DNA from 2 places in the Bacillus sp. ABR genome. Region 1 is predicted to be linked to the other one. Evidence: a T-box and tRNA genes for the amino acid it is inferred to sense, from the RefSeq annotation. Region 1 holds a T-box; the other holds one or more tRNA genes.
What was found. A T-box is a leader RNA that pairs with one kind of tRNA and senses whether it is charged. The one in region 1 lies ahead of tyrS (tyrosine--tRNA ligase), so its partner is inferred to be a tRNA-Tyr.
Positions count from the first base shown of each region.

Region 1 (6,535 bases):
TCACATGTTTCCCAATTCTGGCCATTAAACAATTGGCTGGATGTGAGCTAATCTCTGGCTCGTCTGTTGCAAACCAGACAAGACCGCCTGCGTTCATCATTTTCTCCATCATTTTGCGGTACTCCCAAACGTTTTTCTTTGTCCCCTTTAAATCCCAATGCCAGTAATATTCAGTTGTAATGATGATGTAATTCTCCATTTGCTCATCCATCATGCTCACATCAAGCAAATGCTTGCCAAGTGAGCATCCTCTAAATGGAGGAGCGACCTCAATTGCGCCAAGCTCAATTAAATTGTCCATTTTGCCCTCTGACCAGCGCTCAAGTGGATCAGGATACAAATACGTGACATAGCCTACGACAAGCTCATTCACTCTTGCAATGATAATACGTCCTTCTGGAAGATCTGCTATTTCAACAAGTGCTTGTTTCTGTTCCTCAGGCGTGCGAAATGCCGTTAGTCCTTCATGAAACGTATAGTTCGCAAGCGCTGATGCAGGTACCGGTCCTTCAATCAGGATGGAACCTGTTTCTCGCTCAATGGTTTTTGAATAATAAGTTTTAGGATGCTCCACGTATCCACCGCCCCTAATTCTAGTGAGTCGTCTCTATTCTATCTTAAATCTTGTAAGAATTAAAACGGTTTCATCAGAAGTTTTTTAAAAATTGAGAAAAAAAGTCATCTATACTATAATGGTCATTGTAAACGTATGCAAAGGGGGACTGTTTGATGAAATTGGAAACGCTACCATCAGTAAAAGGGGATTATCATTTAAATGATTATGAGCAGGCATACAAAGATTTTTCATGGGAGGAAGCTAGAAAAAACTTCTCCTGGTATGAAACAGGAAAAATAAATGCAGCCTATGAAGCGATTGACAGACATGCGGACTCGTTTCGTCAGAACAAGGTGGCGCTTCACTACAAAGATTCAGAGCGGGATGAAAAGTATACGTTCAGGGATATGAAAATCAACACAAACAAAGCGGGAAATCTATTCAAAGAAAAGGCACATGTGGAAAAAGGGGATCGCGTGTTTATCTTTATGCCAAGATCACCTGAGCTCTATTTTCTTCTGCTAGGCGCAGTGAAAATTGGGGCGATCGTTGGCCCGTTATTTGAGGCATTTATGGAAGGTGCCGTCAAAGACCGTTTAGAAAATAGTGAAGCAAAGGTGATCGTGACAACACCCGATCTACTTGAACGAATTCCATTTGCAGAGCTTCCAAAGCTTGAATCTGTCATCATTGTCGGCGGTGAAAATGAAGACGTCGATGGCGTTCGGACAATTCACTATGAAGAGGCGTTTGAGGAGGCAGCAAAGGAGCTTGAAATTGAATGGATGGATGAAAAAGACGGCTTCCTGCTTCATTACACATCAGGATCTACCGGTACGCCAAAGGGTGTGCTTCATGTCCATGGTGCAATGGTGCAGCAAGGCCAGACTGGTAAATGGGTGCTTGACTTGAAAGAAGATGACGTTTACTGGTGTACAGCTGATCCAGGCTGGGTTACAGGCACAGTGTACGGTATTTTTTCACCGTGGTTTAATGGGGCGACGAATGTGATTTTAGGCGGCCGGTTTAATCCTGATACGTGGTATGAAACCATTGAATCACTCGGTGTAACCGTTTGGTACAGTGCCCCGACAGCCTTTAGAATGCTCATGGGGGCAGGGGATGACCTCATTCAAAAATATGACCTCAGCTCGCTCCGTCATGTGCTAAGTGTGGGAGAGCCTCTTAATCCAGAAGTCATCCGCTGGGGAGATGCTGTTTTTGGCAAGCGAATTCACGACACTTGGTGGATGACAGAAACGGGTGCACAGCTGATTTGTAATTATCCATGCATGGACATCAAGCCGGGCTCGATGGGAAAACCAATTCCAGGCGTAGAAGCGGCGATTGTTGATAATGCAGGAAATGAACTTCCGCCATACCGGATGGGCAACCTTGCGATTAAAAAAGGCTGGCCTTCTATGATGCATACGATCTGGAACAATCCTGAAAAATATGAATCTTACTTTATGCCGGGAGATTGGTATGTTTCAGGAGATTCAGCTTATATGGACGAAGACGGATACTTTTGGTTCCAGGGACGTGTCGATGACGTCATCATGACGTCAGGAGAGCGGGTCGGTCCATTTGAGGTAGAAAGTAAACTGGTCGAACATCCAGCCATTGCAGAGGCTGGTGTCATTGGAAAGCCAGATCCGGTCCGCGGTGAGATTATTAAAGCATTTATTGCGCTCAGAAGCGGATATGAGCCGACAGATGAGCTGAAAGAAGAGATTCGTACGTTTGTGAAAAAAGGGCTCGCAGCACATGCGGCACCGCGAGAAATTGAGTTTAAAGACAAACTGCCAAAAACGAGAAGCGGAAAAATTATGAGACGTGTGCTAAAGGCGTGGGAGCTGAATTTACCTGCTGGCGACCTTTCGACAATGGAAGATTAATTTTTTCATCAGTTGACTTGATATCAAAAGTGTGTTAAAAATGACATTAGTTGAATATGAAAAGGTTTTGACTGAGATTCAGTAGAATGATCTTTCCCTGTTTAAGAGAGCTGACGGCTGGTGCAAGTCAGTACAAAGAGATATTCGAATTACCCTCACGAACCGCTTTTACGAAAAGGAGCATGCCCTGATTAGTGAAAGAACGGATCTGTCCGTTATCAGTGTAAGTGAAAAGACAAGATTTTTTGTCTTTTAAGCAGGGTGGTACCGCGATATATATCGTCCCTTCGTTCATTCGAAGGGGCGTTTTTTATGTTTCATTTTAAACAAAGGAGATTTGGATATGAGTCAATTGATGGAAGAGCTATCGTTTAGAGGATTAATTCAGCAGCAAACAGATGAAGAAGGTTTAACAAAATTATTAGCAGAAGAGAAAATCAAGCTATACTCCGGCTTTGATCCGACAGCTGACAGCTTACACATTGGTCATCTATTGCCAATTTTAACATTACGCAGATTCCAAGAAGCAGGTCATCACCCGATTGCTCTTGTTGGCGGTGCGACTGGACTCATTGGCGATCCTAGTTTCAAAAAAGCAGAACGTTCACTCAACCCAGCAGAAATCGTCGAACAGTGGTCAGATAAAATCAAAGGACAGCTGTCTCAATTTCTTGATTTTGAAGCAGGCGAGAACCCAGCCGTCATCGTGAATAACTACGACTGGATCAGCCAAATGAATGTCATCACGTTCCTTCGTGATATTGGAAAGAACTTCGGTGTAAACTTTATGCTGGCAAAAGATATCGTGAGCTCACGTATCGAAACAGGGATTTCTTACACAGAATTCAGCTACGTCATCCTGCAGTCTTTAGACTTCTTAAACCTTTACAGAAATGAAAATTGTAAGCTGCAAATCGGCGGAAGTGACCAGTGGGGAAATATCACATCTGGACTTGAGTTGATCCGTAAGTCTGAAGCAGAAGGAGCAAAAGCATTCGGTCTGACGATGCCGCTTGTCACAAAAGCAGACGGCACAAAGTTTGGTAAAACAGAAGGCGGCGCTATCTGGTTAGATAAAGAAAAAACGTCTCCATATGAGTTCTACCAATTCTGGATCAACACAGATGACCGTGATGTCGTGAAATACTTAAAATACTTTACGTTCTTATCAAAAGAAGAGATCGCATCGTATGAAGAAAAAGTGCAAACAGCACCTGAAAAGCGTGAAGCGCAGCGCCGTCTAGCAGAGGAAGTGACAACACTTGTACATGGCCGTGAATCACTAGAACAGGCAGTCAACATCTCAAATGCACTATTTAAAGGCGAGATCAATTCTCTTACAGCTGAAGAAGTGAAAGTAGGCTTTAAGGATGTTCCATCAATGGAGAAAAGCAGCACAGAAGAATTAACACTAGTTGATATTCTTGTGGAATCAAAGCTGTCTCCATCAAAGCGTCAAGCACGTGAAGATATCACAAATGGTGCTGTCTCCATCAACGGAGAGAGACAAACAGATAAAGACTATGTGCTCTCAGCTGACGACCGAATTGAAAACCAATTTACCGTTTTAAGAAGAGGGAAAAAGAAATACTTCCTTGTGACGTATAAATAAATCTTTATGAAACAGTAAACATCATGAAAAAGCACCTCAAATGTTCGTGTACATTGAGGTGCTTTTCTTTTTTATGTAGAAGTTGCTCATTCGTCTGCTTCTTGTTCAAGGAGTGAATCTTTGTTTGTATAAGCATGTTCTACCTTACAAATTCGGGTAGTATAGGATTCATACCAATCCTTTTTCCCCTTTTTTTGAACACGCTGATGTGCTGTATGTGCTTTCCATTCTTTGATGGCTGTTAATGAATCCCAGTAAGAAACAGTGATCCCAACACCATGTTCATCTCGTACACTTTCTATTCCAAGAAACCCATCTAGATCTTTCGCTAATTCTTCCATTTTTTGAGCAGCAGCAGCGTATTCTTTCTGCTCAACATTTGTTCGTTTTGATGTGAAAATCACGGCATAGTAGGGTGGAGCAGGGGTTTGCGTAAATAGCATCTAGTAGAACCTCCTTTTTCTATTGATATTATATATGAAAGAAAGAAGGTCTCGTAGTCTTTTTGTTTGAATTTAAAAAAGTCCAAGGTGCTTTTTGATTATTTATATTTCTGTAAAATCATCTCATAAACATTACCTTGTTCACTTTTCTGACATATTTTTCTTTTATAAAATAGAGTCGTATAAGATGAATAAGGGGGAATGAAAGTGATTTTTGTTAAGAAAAGGAGTTTGCAAATTCTCGTTGCACTTGCATTGGTGATTGGTTCAATGGCTTTTATCCAGCCGAAAGAGGTGAAGGCGGCTGAGCATAATCCGGTTGTGATGGTACATGGTATTGGTGGTGCCTCTTATAACTTTTATTCTATTAAAAGTTACTTGGTTGGACAAGGCTGGGATCGAAATCAATTATATGCTATCGATTTCATAGACAAAACAGGAAATAACCGCAACAATGGTCCGCGTCTATCCAGATTCGTCCAAGATGTGTTAGACAAAACGGGTGCCAAAAAAGTAGATATTGTGGCTCATAGTATGGGCGGGGCGAACACATTATACTATATTAAGAATCTTGATGGCGGAGATAAAATTGAAAACGTTGTCACGATTGGTGGAGCAAATGGACTCGTTTCAAACAGAGCATTACCTGGCACAGATCCAAATCAGAAAATTCTTTACACATCCGTTTATAGTTCAGCCGATCTCATCGTCGTCAACAGCCTCTCTCGTTTAATTGGCGCAAGAAACGTCCTGATTCACGGCGTTGGCCATATCGGTCTATTAACCTCAAGCCAAGTGAAAGGCTATATTAAAGAAGGACTGAACGGCGGAGGACAGAATACGAATTAAAAAACGAAAAAAGACAGCGGTATATGCTGTCTTTTTTAATGTCAATTGGCATATGGCAGCTGTTAGATGAAAGAGATATTGAAAAGGGAAGCATAACGATGACACAAAACAGATAAAGCATCGTACATAACCGAATAAAAGCATGTACAAAACGTTCGCCATTCCGTACACTACATGTAGTGAATAAGAATCTTCGGAGGTGGGCGTTTGTGAAAACGAATCAAAAGGCTTTCATCATTGTAGATGTACAAAAAGCGTTCGAGCATGAAAAATGGGGAGAACGCAATAACCTAGAGGCAGAGGAAAATATTAGCCGGCTATTGACGTTTTGGAGAGAGAAAGGCTGGAAAGTGATTCATATTCAGCATACATCCGACAATCCGGAATCTGTCTTTCATCCAGCAAATGAAGGGCACCTTTTTAAAGATATTGCTAAACCGCTAGAGGAAGAAACGGTGATACAAAAGAAAGTCAACAGCAGCTTTATAGGTACAAGCCTAGAAGAACAACTAAGATCAAACCAGATTGACACGGTCGTCATCGCAGGATTAACAACTCCTCATTGCGTATCAACAACGACAAGAATGAGCGGAAATCTTGGTTTTGATACGTACCTGATCTCAGATGCAACAGCTGCCTTTGGATTAACGGATCAAAATGGTACATATTTTGACCCAGAAACGATCCACCGGCTCTCACTTGCAACCCTGCATGATGAATTTGCGACTGTCATGACAACAGAGCAGCTCATCGCAAAATGGACAAGTCCAGAATGAACGTTTGAAAGCTCCTAGAAAGAGATCTAGGAGCTTTTATCATGCTAATGATATGTGTCCAGTGATTGTTTTCGTTGTTTCTTACGTGAGTAAAAGAGATCAATCTCAATAAATAAAAAACTGACAAAGAATGATAAAATTAATACGCCGGAATCCCCTATCGATACATTCATTAAATTTAAGTAAAGGACATACTTGATAGAGAGATGTAAAACGATCCAAGAACTCACCCATTCCAAAGTATAAGTGAGCCATACAGGAAGTTTAAGGAGATAAGCCAGTCCTTTTCCTATGAATAGAAGGAGAGGTGACCAAAAAACAACGATAACACTCACGAACAAAGAGAAAGAGATTAAAGAAAAAAATGAATCATACGTGATGGTTTCTCCAAAAAGAAAATT
Region 1 covers NZ_JAOYSL010000002.1:794,053-800,587, reverse strand. Annotated here, with positions in the region: gene OIT90_RS09535 (GNAT family N-acetyltransferase) at 1-574, opposite strand, end outside; gene acsA (acetate--CoA ligase) at 730-2,454, shown strand; T-box leader at 2,513-2,744, shown strand; gene tyrS (tyrosine--tRNA ligase) at 2,798-4,066, shown strand; gene OIT90_RS09520 (antibiotic biosynthesis monooxygenase family protein) at 4,153-4,509, opposite strand; gene OIT90_RS09515 (esterase/lipase family protein) at 4,717-5,358, shown strand; gene OIT90_RS09510 (cysteine hydrolase family protein) at 5,568-6,134, shown strand; gene OIT90_RS09505 (hypothetical protein) at 6,179-6,535, opposite strand, start outside.

Region 2 (6,535 bases), on a different contig from region 1:
CTGGGTTAATAATGAGAATACCAGCTAATGCGCCTAATGCAGGAGAGCCTCCAAATTCCTTTGCGGCGTTTGTTCCGACTAATATCCCTAGGTAGGCGAAAAGGCCAGAACCTATAACTGTTAAAATAACTGCGGCTTGAGATTTTTCGTCAAGCCAGCCTGCTTGCACGATCGCTTTTGTAATCCCAGTAATAAGCCCTGAAGCAACAAGTGCCGGAATGATTGGAATGAAAATGCTGGCAATCCGCCGTAAGAACAGCTTGAACGGTGTGCGGTTTTTTTGTGAAATGGCTTGCTTGTTTTTTTGTGCTTCGTTGTTTAAATCATAAGAGCCAGACGCATTTAGAAGCTGTTCAAACGCACTTGATACTTGGTTGACAACGCCGGTACCTAAAATGATTTGAAGCGTTTCTGCTTCGACGACGCCAATGACGCCATCGAGTTCTTTGATTGCTGTGATGTGAACTTTTTCATTATCGATCGGTGTAATTCGAAGACGTGTCATACAATGTGTATGGGAAGAGATATTTTCAGAACCACCACAGAGTGAAAGAATGTCTTTCGCCAACTGCTGATATTTCTTTTGATGACTCATGTTGAATCCCCCTTTGTTTTTCGTTTCATGGAGCGGATGGCATGCCTTGTCTTGTCAATATATTGGGCTGTCTCTTCATATTGACGAGAAGCTAAACTGAGGAACAAGACATCAATTAAGTAGAGCTGTGCCATTCTAGAGGAAGTGGCAGCACTGCGAAAAGGTGCTTCATTGGAACCGGACGTCGATAGGTGAACATCACATAAAGCAGAAACGCTAGTATGACCTGGATGTGTTAAAGCAATGGTTTTCACTTGGTTGTCTTTTGCGAGCTGAAGGGCTTGAATGATGTCTAACGTTTCTCCTGAAAAGGAGATACCAAACACAATGTCATTCTCTCCTGCATTTGCGATGACCGTAGATGCAATGTGCATGTCAGTGAAGGCTGTCGCTGCATAGTTAATTCTGAGAAATTTCTGCTGGGCATCAGCTGCGACGATGCCAGATGCACCAACACCGATAAAATGAATTTGGTTTGCATTCAGCAGTAATTGAACAGCCTTTTCTAAAGCATCTGCATTTAAAATAGAAGCGGTGTCCTTAATCGATTGAATCGAGTTTCCAGCTGTTTTTTGAATAATGGATTGAAGTGGTTCATCTTGTTCGATATCTCTGTAGCCTTGTTTATCGTCATGCATCAAGTCTCCAGCGATCCGCATTTTTAAATCTTGATAGCCATCCAGCCCGAGAGATTTACAAAGACGGATGACTGCAGAGCTGCTTGCGCCGGCTGCCTGACTGATTTCGTGTACTGTACTTTTAATGACTTTGTCAGGATGGGCAAGGATATAGTCTGCAATGATTTTTTCAGATTGGGGGAGCTTTGATTTGATTGTGTGTAGTAGGGTAAGTCCGCCTGCTGACATGAGCTCTGCCTCCTTTAGGATTGATAACGTGAGATCGCTTTGTCGATATGACCATTCGTTTTGCTCAGTAAATCTTTGGCTGTTTTCTTGTCTGTGTTTGTTTGGAGCATGACGATGGCGGTTTTGACTTCTAAGTCTGCTGCTTCGAGAGTCTTCACGGCTTGTTCGTAGGAAGCATTTGTCACATGTTGAATGATGGTGATGGCGCGTTCTTTTAATTTATGATTGCTGACTTTTACATCAACCATCAAGTTTTCATATACTTTGCCTTGTCTGATCATGACTGAGGTGGAAAGCATATTTAAAATCATTTTATGAGCGGATGCTGCTTTCATTCTTGTTGACCCAGTGATGGCTTCTGGTCCTACAATGACCTCAATGGCGCAATCTGCAAGCTCGCTAATTTCTGCTTGTTCATTGCAGCTGAGTGCTACTGTTTTAGCTCCAATTGACTTTGCATAGTTTAAAGCGCCGATGATATAAGGTGTCCTGCCGCTTGCGGCAATTCCGACGACTGTATCTTTTGATGTCAGGTGGATGTGTACTAAATCCTGTTTGCCGGCTTCTTCACTATCTTCCACATCTTCGGCAGCTTGAGAAAAAGCTGAGTCTCCGCCTGCCATGATGCCTACAATGACATCAGGTGAGACGCTATAGGTTGGGGGACATTCGACAGCATCCATTACGCCAATTCGGCCGCTTGTTCCGGCGCCTAAATAAACGAGTCTGCCTCCATTTGAGATGGATTCATAGGCAAAGTCACTTGCTGTTTTGACATGGGGAAGTACAAGGTTGACTGCTTGAGCGACCTTCCTATCTTCTTCATTAATCATCTGGAGTATTTCAAGCGGATTTGCTTGAGAAATTCCCATTGTGTTGGGGTTTCTTGATTCTGTTGTCAAAGAACGCAGTTGAGATGGCTGCATGTGACATACCTCCTTATTTCTTCATTTTCAGTATATTGAGTATGATATGAAATTTCAATATTATATTTGAATATTGAAATTATATTTCAGCCGAAATGTTGAATAAATAGGGAGTAAATAGTTAGAAAATAAAAAAAATAAAAATCCCCTTTACAAAAGGGGGACAACCTGTATATAATAACTTTTGTCAGCTTCACGGAAACAACAAACTTGACAAACTGGCCCGTTGGTCAAGCGGTTAAGACACCGCCCTTTCACGGCGGTAACACGGGTTCGAATCCCGTACGGGTCACCATGATGTGGAGGATTAGCTCAGCTGGGAGAGCATCTGCCTTACAAGCAGAGGGTCGGCGGTTCGAGCCCGTCATCCTCCACCATATGCCGGTGTAGCTCAACTGGTAGAGCAACTGACTTGTAATCAGTAGGTTGGGGGTTCAAGTCCTCTTGCCGGCACTGTTTTATCTTTATCAATTCCATATGTGGAGGGGTAGCGAAGTGGCTAAACGCGGCGGACTGTAAATCCGCTCCCTCCGGGTTCGGCGGTTCGAATCCGTCCCCCTCCACCATTTTTGGGCTATAGCCAAGCGGTAAGGCAACGGACTTTGACTCCGTCATGCGTTGGTTCGAATCCAGCTAGCCCAGTTAAGACACCTTTTTGAAAAAGGTGTCTTTTTTTATGTTGGCAGAGGGACTGTATAACTATTCAAAATGTTGTCGAGTTGAGTCAGAAGGCATCAAGAAAGTAAAATATAAGCATGAACGGAAAGGGGATGTACATATGGGAGAGCAAAAGAAGGTCACGATTATTGGAGTTCCAATGGACTTGGGTCAAACGAGAAGGGGCGTCGATATGGGCCCGAGTGCGATTCGTTGTGCAGGCGTAAAAGAAAAATTGGAAACGCTCTCATTTGATGTAGAGGATCTTGGAGATATTCCAGTTGAACAAAGAGATGATGAGAAAGGTTTATATACAAGTGAAAAGCTGAAAAATTTGACGGAGAATGCTGGGGCAAATCAGCTGCTTGCTGAGAAGGTTGACAGTATTGTGCAATCTGGTTCGTTTCCGCTCATTTTAGGCGGTGATCACAGCATTGCGATTGGCACACTTGCTGGGGTAGCCAAGCATTATGAAAACTTAGGGGTCATTTGGTATGATGCACACGGGGATTTGAATACGGAGGAAACCTCTCCTTCTGGAAATATTCATGGCATGCCGCTTGCTGTCAGTCTCGGTTTTGGGCATGCTGATTTAACGAATATTGGCGGTTATTCGCCTAAATTGAAGCCTGAAAATGTCGTTATAATTGGTGCTCGATCTTTAGATGAAGGAGAGCGGGCATTGATTCGAGAGAAAGGCATTAAAGTGTATACGATGCATGAAATTGATCGTTTAGGGATGACAAGGGTGATGGAGGAAGCGATTGCGTATCTAAAGGAGAGAACAGATGGTGTCCATCTGTCGCTTGATTTAGATGGATTAGATCCAGCGGAATGCCCTGGTGTAGGTACTCCGGTAGCAGGGGGCATTAGTTACCGGGAGAGTCATCTCGCAATGGAGCTTTTAGAGGAGGCGGGTATTTTAACGTCTGCTGAATTTGTTGAAGTAAATCCGGTTTTAGATGAGAAAAACAAAACCGCTGAAGCGGCAGTTGCGTTAATTGGTTCATTAATGGGTGAAAAGCTATTGTAGAGCGGGACTTGTTCCCGTTCTTTTTTTGTTTTGGGAAAATTTAAGGATATGTTAAGGTTTTTACCGGTTGATAAGCGTAACACACTGTCAAAAATTTGTTACACTATTTTTTAGAGGAGAATGAAACCTTTTGGAAAGAGGTTCGTATACATAAAGACCGGTGAAGGCAGAGGTTGAATATACTATGGACACAATGATTAAAAAGAGAATTAAGCAAGTGAAAAAAGGCGACCAGAACGCATTTGCAGACATCGTAGACCTGTATAAAGACAAAATTTATCAGCTGTGCTACCGTATGCTTGGGAATGCACATGAAGCGGAGGATATTGCGCAGGAGGCGTTTATTCGTGCTTATGTGAATATCGAAAGCTTTGATGTGAACCGTAAGTTTTCCACGTGGCTGTACCGCATTGCAACCAACCTGACCATCGACCGTATTCGCAAAAAAAAGCCGGATTATTATTTAGATGCAGAGGTGGCAGGAACAGAAGGATTAAATATGTATTCTCAAATTGCTGCTGATGGCATTTTGCCAGAGGATGAGGTGGTGTCTCTTGAATTATCGAGTACCATTCAGCAAAAAATTTTAAGATTACCCGACAAATATCGTTCGGTCATCGTATTAAAGTATATTGATGAACTCTCGTTAAAAGAAATTAGTGAGATTCTGAATATACCAGTTGGTACGGTGAAAACGAGAATACACAGGGGTAGAGAGGCTCTCCGGAAACAGTTGAGAGACCTTTGAGTGAGGTGATTTTGATGAGCTGTCAGGATAGAATCGTCCAGCTTATGCATCAGTATTTAGACGGGGACATTGAGCCCCAAGACGAAAAAGAATTAAAAAGCCATCTGCAATCGTGTGAGGAGTGCCGTACTCATTTTCAACAAATTGAGAAATCCATCGCGCTAGTGCAGAGTACATCTCATATAGAAGCACCATCTGATTTCACTGCAAAGGTGATGGCAGGTCTTCCAAAGGAGAAAAAGCGTGTGTCGGTTCAAAGATGGATCAAAGCTCACCCGCTGATGGTAGCCGCTGCCCTCTTTCTCATTTTAATGGGAGGCAGTCTGTTTACGAGCTGGAATACCGATCATAATTTCAGTGTGTCAAAGCAGCCGAATCTCGTCGTTGAAAATGATACAGTGACCGTACCTAAAGGGGAAACCGTAAAGGGTGATGTCACTGTCAAAAATGGCAAGCTGATTGTAGAAGGCAAGGTTGATGGAAATGTCACCGTCGTCAATGGGGAACAGTTGACTGCTTCTGCCGGACAAGTCACTGGTCAAATTAATGAAATTAATGAAGTATTTGATTGGATCTGGTACAAAATGAAATCAACAGCACAAAACGTAATGCGGGTCATTGGGCCAGAGGAGCAAAAGTAACTCAATCGGCTTAAAGAGCAGTCTCTAAGGGGGCTGCTCTTTTTCTATACATTGGTGGGATTCACGCATACTAGCAACTCAGCCAGATATGGCAACTATTTTCCTTGCTGAAACAAAATGTGGTATAATAGCCACGCTATGTATTGATACATAGGCTATTTTTATATTAAAAAATGCATCAAACGAAGAATAACTGAAAATTCTGGAGGACGAGGAAATGGCTTTAGGGGATATTCCTTTTTTGCAGTACCTCGGTAATGCTGTTGATATTCTCGTTGTTTGGTATGTGATATATAAATTAATGATGGTCATCCGCGGAACAAAAGCGGTTCAGCTTTTAAAGGGAATTGTGGTCATTGTTCTCGTCAGGATGGGAAGTGCGTATCTCGGTCTTAACACACTTCAATGGCTGATGGATCAAGCGATTACGTGGGGATTCCTTGCGATCATTATTATTTTTCAGCCAGAGCTAAGGAGAGCGCTTGAGCAGCTTGGGCGCGGCCGTTTCTTCTCAAGAAGCGGGACACCTGTAGAGGAGCAGCAGCAGAAAACGATCGAGGCAATTACAAAAGCAATTAACTATATGGCGAAACGCAGAATCGGCGCACTGCTGACAATTGAGCGCGATACCGGAATGAATGATTACATAGAGACAGGAATTCCTTTGAATGCAAAGGTGAGTTCAGAGCTGCTCATTAATATTTTCATTCCGAATACACCGCTTCATGACGGTGCTGTCATTATGAAGCGGGATGAGATTGCAGCTGCAGCTTGCTATTTACCGCTGTCAGAAAGCCCTTTTATCTCTAAGGAGCTGGGGACGCGTCATAGGGCGGCAGTCGGAATTAGTGAAGTGACAGACAGCTTAACTGTCATCGTTTCTGAGGAAACTGGCGGTATTTCTGTCGCAAGGAATGGTGATCTCCACCGAGAATTGACAGAAGAAGCGCTTGAAGAAATGCTGATTGCTGAATTTAGTAAGAACAGCAAAGATGCTTCCTCGACCAAATGGTATTGGAGGGGCAAGAAAAATGGATAAGATTTTGAATAATCGCTGGGCCGTTAAGCT
Region 2 covers NZ_JAOYSL010000004.1:8,399-14,933, forward strand. Annotated here, with positions in the region: gene OIT90_RS13505 (PTS transporter subunit EIIC) at 1-595, opposite strand, end outside; gene OIT90_RS13510 (MurR/RpiR family transcriptional regulator) at 592-1,461, opposite strand; gene murQ (N-acetylmuramic acid 6-phosphate etherase) at 1,476-2,387, opposite strand; tRNA gene OIT90_RS13520 (tRNA-Glu) at 2,608-2,682, shown strand; tRNA gene OIT90_RS13525 (tRNA-Val) at 2,689-2,764, shown strand; tRNA gene OIT90_RS13530 (tRNA-Thr) at 2,768-2,840, shown strand; tRNA gene OIT90_RS13535 (tRNA-Tyr) at 2,869-2,953, shown strand; tRNA gene OIT90_RS13540 (tRNA-Gln) at 2,958-3,029, shown strand; gene rocF (arginase) at 3,166-4,077, shown strand; gene sigW (RNA polymerase sigma factor SigW) at 4,262-4,825, shown strand; gene rsiW (anti-sigma-W factor RsiW) at 4,840-5,466, shown strand; gene cdaA (diadenylate cyclase CdaA) at 5,684-6,505, shown strand; gene OIT90_RS13565 (CdaR family protein) at 6,498-6,535, shown strand, end outside.
Region 2: it has a tRNA-Tyr gene. The T-box ahead of tyrS (tyrosine--tRNA ligase) is inferred to sense a tRNA for this amino acid. The anticodon was not compared.